DNA from 2 places in the Bradyrhizobium sp. 33ap4 genome. Region 2 is predicted to be linked to the other one. Evidence: riboswitches for the same ligand, from Rfam matches in the RefSeq annotation. Region 2 holds a riboswitch; the other holds the start of a gene.
The links. Region 2 has a riboswitch for glycine ahead of gcvT (glycine cleavage system aminomethyltransferase GcvT). Riboswitches for the same ligand answer to the same signal wherever they lie in the genome.
Positions count from the first base shown of each region.

Region 1: another riboswitch for glycine. It lies ahead of Q2M23_RS38935 (D-amino acid dehydrogenase); the one in region 2 lies ahead of gcvT (glycine cleavage system aminomethyltransferase GcvT).

Region 1 is NZ_JAUMTJ010000081.1:14,725-19,419, forward strand. It holds gene Q2M23_RS38930 (ABC transporter permease) at 1-344, opposite strand, end outside; gene Q2M23_RS38935 (D-amino acid dehydrogenase) at 505-1,863, opposite strand; glycine riboswitch at 1,929-2,043, opposite strand; glycine riboswitch at 2,047-2,153, opposite strand; gene Q2M23_RS38940 (M20/M25/M40 family metallo-hydrolase) at 2,246-3,376, opposite strand; gene Q2M23_RS38945 (ABC transporter substrate-binding protein) at 3,642-4,695, shown strand, end outside.
Region 2 is NZ_JAUMTJ010000036.1:85,053-89,747, forward strand. It holds gene alaS (alanine--tRNA ligase) at 1-1,350, opposite strand, end outside; glycine riboswitch at 1,553-1,641, shown strand; gene gcvT (glycine cleavage system aminomethyltransferase GcvT) at 1,783-2,928, shown strand; gene gcvH (glycine cleavage system protein GcvH) at 2,948-3,313, shown strand; gene gcvP (aminomethyl-transferring glycine dehydrogenase) at 3,337-4,695, shown strand, end outside.

The DNA.
Region 1 (4,695 bases), on a different contig from region 2:
GGCACCGCCACCAGGATCGAGAGGATGATGGTGGCCAGCGCGACCGAGATCGAGGGCTCGAGGCGCGGGACGATCATTTCGAGGATCGGCTTGTTCGAGATCAGGGAGACGCCGAGGTCGCCGTGCAGCAACTTGGCGATCCAGGTGTAGAACTGGATGTAGATCGGCTCGTTCAGACCAAGCGAGGTCCGAATGCGTTCGAGTTGTTCGGGAGTCGCGTTGTCGCCGGCGAGGATGGCGGCCGGGTCGCCCGGCGTCAGCCGCAGCAACAGGAACACGAACAGAGCCACCACGCCCATCACGGGAATGGCGGCGAGGATGCGGCGAAGCAGATATCCGAGCAAATTTGATCCGTTGGGTTGTGGTCGATGAAGTCCCCAGCGGGACCGTTGCACACCAGACCGTAGCACAGATGGTAGCAGACTCACGGTAGAACTTGAGCAAGTCCCATGCCATCGGTGCTGCGGATTTTGCGGTGCAGCTAATCAGTCCTGTTGGCCGCGATTATTCCTCCGGTGAAGTTTGAAGCAGTCCACTGGAAGGTGGATTGATTTCAGCTTTGCGCGCGTCGGCGGGCACGTCGAGCCCGGCACCGAACGTCGGCGCCATCGGCGGCGTGTCGAGGTCGCGCCAATCGTCGATCGCCTGGGCCACCATCTGCGCCGTCGCCGCCGACAGTGTCCAGCCAAGATGACCGTGGCCCGTATTGTAGAACACGCCCGGAATCCGTCCGGCGCGAACCACCGGCATCATGTTCGGCATCATCGGGCGCAAGCCCGCCCATGGCACGACTTTCGACGTGTCGATCTCCGGGAAATGATGCCGCACCCAGTCCACCAGCGGTTGAATGCGATCGGCGCGAATGTCGCGGTTGAAGCCGTTGAACTCGGCGGTGCCGGCGACGCGGAAGCGGTCGGCGCCGAGCCGGCTGGTGACGATCTTCGCAGCTTCATCGAGCAGGCTGACGGTTGGGGCCGCATTCCGGCTTTGCGGCGCATCGAGCTGCACCGTGATCGAATAGCCCTTCACCGGATAGACATTGACGCGGTCGTTGAGCAGGCTGGCGAAGTGGCGGCTCGCCACGCCGGCGCAAATCACGATCCCGTCCGCCTGTAGCTGCTGGCGCGTCGCGACCGCAGCATCATGTGAAGCAGCTTCGTTCCAGCCGATGCGGAAGCCGTCATCGCCGTGTGCGATCGTGTCGACGTCGGCTTCATGGACGAAGCTCGCGCCACGGCGGATGCAGGCGTCGGCAAGCCCACGCGTGAATTTGTGAATATCGCCGGTCGCGTCCGACGGCGTGAAGAAGCCGCCATAGCAGGTTGTCTGCAGCGCGGGTTCGATGACGCGGATCTCGTCCGGGGTCACCGGCCGGCGGTCGAGCCCGCCTTGCTGCAGCAGCGTGTTGACCTTGAGGCCGGCTTCGAAGCCGGCCCTGTCGTGATAGACGTGCAGGATGCCGCGGCGTTCGAGATCGAAGGCGATGTTTTCGCGCTCTGCGATCGAGAACAGATGCTTGCGCGCTTCGATGGCGAGCTTCGTGGTCTCGATGGTGTTGCCGCGATAGCGCGTGATGTGGCCTACGAACTCGCCGATCCAGGAATATTTGTGCCAGCTCGGCTTCGGGTTCATCAGCAGCGGCGCGTCGCTTCTCAGCATCCAGCGCAGCCCCTTGAGGATGGTCGCGGCGCTGTTCCACACCTCGGCGTTGCTGGCGGAGAGTTGTCCGCCATTGGCGAACGAGGTTTCCATCGCGGCGTAGCGATGCCTGTCGAGGACAGTCACCTTGTAGCCGCGTTCAAGCAGGGCATAGGCCGTCGTTACGCCGGTGATGCCGGCGCCGATGATCGCGATGTGTGGCATGATAGTTGTCAGGCTCCCGTGGGTTAGAGTCGCCGAACCGCCGGTGAAACCGGCATCGGCGCCCCATCTGTCACGGTACCTGAGAGCTTGATCCGCATCGGGCTGTGGCCAGAAGCGAACTATCCCCTTCGGTGGACGTCATGGCCCTTGATGTGCGGCCATGTTCGTCTCTCTCCAGATCGTCCTGACGATACAGTCCTTTTGCCTGAGAGTTTCCGGGGCGGTTGCTCCGTCGGCGCCGAAGCCAACAACACGATTGTTGTCGCTTCGATCTCTCCCGCATCGTCGCGTTGGACGGCCGGACCGTAGGCGAAGCCTCAAAAATGGACAAGGCTAAATTTCGATCCGGCAGTGCCAACGTGTTGTGCAGTGCAAATCGATGTCAGTCCAGCGTCGCCAGCAGTGCCGCCATCAGGCGGCCGCGTTCGGCGAGGCTGTCGACCTCGATGTGCTCGTTGAGCGTATGTGCATCGGCGCCGCGAACGCCAAGGCCGTCGAGCGTGGGGATGCCCATCGCGCCGGTGAAGTTGCCGTCTGAGCCGCCGCCGGCGCTGCCGTGCGGCAGATCGAGACCCATCGCTGCAGCAAGGCCTTTTGCCTTTTCATAGAGCGCCATGGTGCCCGCATCGGGCTCCCACACCGGGCGGGTGACGCCGCGCGTCACCTTGAAGGTCACGTCGTTGGCGGTGCCCGACAGTGCCAGCATGCGCTCGACGCCACGGTCGAGATCGGCCTGGCGCTTGGCCATGCTGAGCGCTTCGCCGGTACAGGTCGTCGCGACGCAATTGACCCACTGGCCGCCATGCACGATGCCGACCGAGAAGGTGCAGTCCTCGGTGGTCATGCCGTCGATGGCGATGATCTGCCGCGCCATCTCGCGGATCGCGGAGCGGCCGGAAGACAGCGTTGCGCCGGCATGGCTGGGCTTGCCGGTGGCTTCCAGGTTGAAGCGCGCGATCGCATAGCGGCCGGTGACGACGCCGTTATTCGGACGGCCGGGCTCCGGCACCAGCACATATTTGTTGCGCGCGGCTTCCGCCTCGATGATGTCGCGCGTCGACGGCGTGCCGACCTCTTCGTCGGGGGTGAACAGCACGGTGATCGGCAGCGGAGTCGTAAAGGAGGCGCGCGCCAATTGCCTGATCGCCTCGATCGACAGGTAGTTGCCGCCCTTCATGTCGAAGATGCCCGGCCCGAAGCACTTGTTGCCTTCGCGCCGCCACTTCAGCTTCTCGATGGTGCCGACGGGGTGAACGGTGTCCAGATGGCCGGCGATCAGGATGCCGGGCTGGCCTTGTTTCGGATGGGGAAAACGGGCGCGGACGCAGCCCGCGAAGCCCTGGCGTCCGGCGATGCGCTCGATCGTCGCACCCATGATCGCCATCTCGCGGGCGGCGAGATCGAGCATGCGTTCGACCGCGGCGGCGTCCCAGGTCGGGCTTTCGCATTCCACCCAGCTGCGCAGGCCCTGCAGCATCGTTTCGGAATCAAAGGGGAGATTGGCGGGGTTCATCGTTGTTCTCTCTTGTTGTTCTGACGGCGCCGGCATCGCGCGCGCGTTACGAAAATCTCAGCCGACGATTTTGTAAAGCCAAAATCTGGCGCGCGGCCTCATTCGTTTGTGTACGTCCGATGCGACCTGAAACCGATTGACGCGCTTGGCGCTTGGTGCAAGTCTCGATTTCACAAGCCATACAGCATGTTAGTTCGCCTAAATAACGAACCACATGCATAACGAATAAGCCGGCTTTGACCAGTTACACGTCAGGAGAGATTGCATGTTCCCTATCTCGCGTTGGAAACACCGCACGCTAGCGGCCGCGTTGACGGCGCTCGCGCTGTCGTTCGCGCCGCAGGAATTGTCATTCGCGCCGCAGGCGATGGCCGCGGGCAAGACCATCACCGCGGTGATGCACTCGGATCTGCGCGTCATCGATCCGATCATGACCACGGCCTACATCACCCGCGATCATGGCTACATGATCTATGACACGCTGCTGGCGACGGATTCCAATTTCAAGATCCAGCCGCAGATGGCGGACTGGAAGGTTTCCGACGACAAGCTGACCTACACGTTCACGCTGCGCGACGGTCTGAAGTGGCACGACGGCGCGCCGGTCACCGCGGAAGACTGCGTCGCCTCGCTGCAGCGTTGGGGCAAGGTCGACGGCATGGGCCAGAAGCTGATGGACTTCGTCGCGAGCCTGGAGGCGACCGACGCCAAGACCATCACGCTGAAGCTGAAGGAACCCTACGGCCTCGTGCTGGAATCGATCGGCAAGCCGTCATCGCGCGTGCCGTTCATGATGCCGAAGCGTCTGGCCGAGACGCCGCCGGACAAGCCGATCCCGGAACAGATCGGCTCCGGACCGTTCAAATTCGTGCAGGCGGAATTCCAGCCGGGCGTGAAGGCGGTCTATGAGAAGAACAAGGACTACGTGCCGCGCAAGGAGCCGGCGAGCTGGACCGCAGGCGGCAAGGTGGTCAAGGTCGACCGCGTCGAGTGGGTCACGATGGCCGATGCGCAGACCGCGGTGAACGCGTTGCAATCCGGCGACATCGATTTCATGGAGAACCTTCCGTTCGACATGCTGCCGGTGCTCGAAGCCAATCCGGATCTCAAGATCGACGTCCTCAACAAGTTCGGCTTCCAGACCCTCGGACGCATGAACTTCCTCTATCCGCCGTTCGACAATCCGAAGGTGCGCCGGGCTGCGTTCCTGGCGATGAACCAGAAGGACGTGCTCGACGCGCTGGTCGGCAACGCCAAGTACCAGAGGATCTGCGGCGCCTTCTTCGTCTGCGGCACGCCGCTCGAGACCGACGTCGGGG
Region 2 (4,695 bases):
CTCGCGCAGCGGGAACCAGATCGCCTCGCTCGCCGCCTCGCCCGAACCTGCCCAGGAGGCACGCGCCTTCACGCGCTGCCGCTCCATCGCGTCGGTGAACGACGCCTGGTCGACGCTGATGCCGCGCGACTTCAGCGCGTCCTGCGTCAGATCGAGCGGGAAGCCGTAGGTGTCGTACAGCGTGAACGCGGTGTCGCCGTCGAACATGTCGCCCTTCTTGAGGCCGGCACTCTTCTCGTCGAGGATCGACAGGCCGCGCGCCAGCGTCTTGCGGAAGCGCGTCTCCTCCAGCCGCAGCGTCTCCTCGATCAGCTTCTCCGCACGGACCAGATCCGGATAGGCCTGGCCCATCTCGCGGACCAGCGCCCAGACCAGGCGATGCATCAGCGGCTCGCTCGCGCCCAAAAGCTGTGCATGGCGCATCGCGCGGCGCATGATCCGGCGCAGCACGTAGCCGCGGCCCTCGTTCGACGGCAGCACGCCGTCGGTGATCAGGAACGCGGACGAGCGCAGATGGTCCGCGATCACCCGATACGACCCAACGTTCTGCTCGTTCGGACCGTGCCCGAGGGTAGACGCGGCGGCATCGATCAGATTGCGGAACAGATCGGTCTCGAACACGCTCTCGACGCCCTGCAGGATGCAGGCCATGCGCTCGAGCCCCATGCCGGTGTCGATCGAGGGACGCGGCAGCGCCACGCGCTCCTCCTTCGTCACCTGCTCGTACTGCATGAACACCAGGTTCCAGAATTCGAGGAAGCGATCGCCATCCTCATCCGGGCTGCCCGGAGGGCCGCCCCAGATGTGCTCGCCGCGGTCGATGAAGATTTCGGAGCACGGTCCGCACGGGCCGGTGTCGCCCATCGCCCAGAAATTGTCCGAGGTCGGGATGCGGATGATGCGGTCGTCCGAGAAGCCCGCGATCTTCTTCCAGTAGCCGGCCGCCTCGTCGTCGGTGTGGTAGACGGTGACCAGCAGCTTGTCCTTCTTCAGCCCGAAATCCTTGGTGATCAGATTCCAGGCGAGCTCGATCGCGCGCTCCTTGAAGTAATCGCCGAACGAGAAGTTGCCGAGCATCTCGAAGAAGGTGAGATGGCGCGCGGTGTAGCCGACATTGTCGAGGTCGTTATGCTTGCCGCCGGCGCGCACGCACTTCTGCGACGTCGTGGCGCGCTGATAGCCGCGCTTCTCGACGCCGGTGAAGACGTTCTTGAACTGCACCATGCCGGCATTGGTGAACATCAAGGTCGGGTCGTTGCGCGGAACCAGCGGCGACGAGGCCACGATCTCGTGCCCGTTCTCCTTGAAGAAGTTCAGAAATGTCGACCTGATGTCGTTGACGCTGCTCATGTTCATCCAATCGGAAAAAGGGGCCGGCCAGCCGCAAAAAGGCGTCATTTTCCGGCCGAACGCTTTTAGACATTGCCAGCTGCGGTGTCCAGAAACTGTGCAGGCGGATCATGGGCTTGCCGCGGCAGCACAAAGCCCATTGGATAGTTGCTGCAGCTGCGTTGACAGTCTTGGTGGCGCCGTGTTTTCTACCTACCTATACCTAGTCACGTCGGGAGAGACCGGCCTTATCGCCGGCGCCGAAGGAGCAACCGCCCCGGAAACTCTCAGGCAAAAGGACCGCGTGACGTCTGACATCTGGAAAGAGACGCTGGGGTTCGCCCCGATGCGTCCGCCGACGGGATAATACTCTCAGGCACAGCGACAGATGGGGCTTTCTGCAGGTTTCTCAAGGGGAAATAGGTCCCCGGCGGGAACCGCGAGGGCCCTGTGATGCTTGCGCGCGAAACCTCCCCGCTGAAACAGACCCCGCTGCACGCGCTGCATCTGGCGCGCGGCGCCAAGATGGTGCCGTTCGCCGGCTATGACATGCCGGTGCAATACGCGGCCGGCGTGCTGAAGGAGCATCTGCACACCCGCAAGGAAGCCGGTCTGTTCGATGTGTCGCACATGGGCCAGCTCGTGCTGAAGGCCAAATCCGGCAAGGTCGCGGATGCCGCGCTCGCGCTGGAAAAACTGGTGCCGCAGGACATCGTCGGTATCGCGCCGGGACGGCAGCGCTACGCGCAATTCACCAACAATGACGGTGGCCTGCTCGACGACCTGATGGTGGCGAATTTCGGCGATCACCTGTTCCTGGTGGTCAACGCCGCTTGCAAGGCCGAGGACGAGGCGCATCTGCGCGCGAATCTCTCCGACGCCTGCGAGATCATCTCGCTGGCCGACCGCGCGCTGATCGCGCTGCAGGGCCCTAAAGCCGAATCGGCGCTGGCGAAACTTTGTGCAGATGTCGGTTCGATGAAATTCATGGATGCCGGTGCGCGCCGGCTCAGTGACGTCGACTGCTTCGTCTCGCGCTCCGGCTATACCGGCGAGGACGGCTTTGAGATTTCCGTGCCCGCGGACAAGGTGGAAGCCCTGGTCACCGCGCTGCTCGACAATCCCGACGTGTTGCCGATCGGGCTCGGCGCGCGCGACAGCCTGCGGCTCGAAGCCGGGCTGTGCCTCTATGGCCATGACATCGACACCACGACGACACCGGTCGAAGGCGCGCTGGAATGGTCGGTGCAGAAGGTTCGCCGCAGCGGCGGCGCCCGCGCCGGCGGCTTCCCCGGCGCCGACAAAATTCTCGCGCAATTCGCAGATGGCGCTGCGCGCCGACGGGTCGGCCTGAAGCCTGACGGCCGCGCACCGGTGCGCGAAGGCGCCGCGCTGTTCGCCGATGCCGGCTCGACCGAGCAGATCGGCAAGGTGACCTCGGGCGGCTTCGGCCCGAGCCTCAATGCGCCGGTTGCGATGGGCTACCTGCCCACGGCCCTTTCCGCCGTCGGCACCACCGTTTTCGCCGAAGTGCGCGGCCAGCGGCTGCCGCTGAAAGTCGCCGCTACGCCCTTCGTCCCCAATACCTACAAACGCTGAACGCCAAAGGATCGACCCCATGACGACGCTGTACACGTCCGACCACGAATGGCTCCGCATCGAGGGCGACGTCGCCACGATCGGGATCACCGACTATGCGCAGTCGCAGCTCGGCGACGTCGTGTTCGTCGAACTGCCCAAGGTCGGCCGCAGCCTGAAGAAGGCCGAGGCCGCCGCTGTCGTCGAATCCGTCAAGGCCGCCTCCGACGTTTACGCGCCGATCTCCGGCGAGGTGGTCGAGGTCAACGACGCGCTCGCCGCCGAGCCCGCGCTGGTCAATTCCGACGCCGGCGGCAAGGCCTGGTTCTTCAAGCTGAAGATTGCCGACAAGGGCGAGCTCGGCGGCCTGATGGACGAGGCCGCCTACGCCGCGCACACCGCCTAAAGGATCACTCCGAGGATCACGTCATGAACGCGCCCTTCAAGCCGATCAACGAAGCCGCCACCGATTTCGTCCGCCGCCACATCGGACCGTCGCCGCGCGACGTCAACGCGATGCTGGAGACGGTCGGCGCCGCGAGCCTGCAGGCGCTGATGAACGAGACGCTGCCGGCGTCGATCCGGCAGAAGGCGCCGCTCGATCTCGGCCGGGCGCTGAGCGAGACCGAGGCGCTCGCGCATATGAGCGAGCTCGCCGCGCAGAACCAGATGTTCACCTCGCTGATCGGCCAGGGCTATTCCGGCACCATCCTGCCCGCGGTGATCCAGCGCAACATTCTGGAGAACCCGGCCTGGTACACCGCCTATACGCCGTACCAGCCGGAGATCAGCCAGGGCCGGCTCGAGGCCCTGTTCAACTTCCAGACCATGATCTGCGATCTCACCGGGCTCGACGTCGCCAACGCCTCGCTGCTCGACGAAGCGACGGCAGCGGCGGAAGCGATGGCGCTCGCCGAGCGCCACTCGCAGGTCAAGGCGAAGGTGTTCTTCGTCGACAAGGAGGTGCATCCGCAGACGGTGGCGGTGATGCGCACGCGCGCCGCGCCGCTGGGCTGGGCGCTGGTGGTCGGCGATCCCCTGACCGAGCTCGACAACGCCGATGTGCTCGGCGCGCTGCTGCAATATCCGGGAACGTCGGGCGCAGTACGCGACCTCAAGCCTGCCATCGCGTCGCTGCGCGCCAAGGGCGCGCTTGCGATCGTCGCGGCGGACCTGCTGTCGCTGACGCTGCTCGCCTCGCCCGGCGAGCTCGGCGCCGACATCGCGATCGGTTCGGCGCAGCGGTTCGGCGTGCCGATGGGGTATGGCGGACCGCACGCCGCCTATATGGCGGTGCGCGACACGCTGAAGCGCTCGCTGCCCGGCCGCATCGTCGGCCTCTCGGTGGATTCGCGTGGGCAGCCCGCCTATCGCCTCGCGCTGCAGACCCGCGAGCAGCATATCCGCCGCGAGAAGGCGACCTCGAACATCTGCACCGCGCAGGTGCTGCTCGCCGTGATCGCCTCGATGTATGCGGTCTATCACGGTCCCGAGGGCCTGACCCATATCGCACGCAGCGTGCATCGCCGCGCCACCGTGCTTGCCGCCGGCCTGCGCAAGCTCGGCTTTGCGCCGACCACCGAAGCGTTCTTCGATACCGTGACCGTCGAGACAGGTAGCAAGCAGATCGAGCTCGTCACCCGCGCGCAGGCGGAGCGGATCAATCTGCGCATCGGCGCGACCACGCTCGGCATCGCGCTCGACGAGACCTCGACGCCGGAGACGGTCGAGGCGGTGTGGCGCGTGTTCGGCGGCAAGCTCAGCTATGCCGAGATCGAGGCCGGTGCG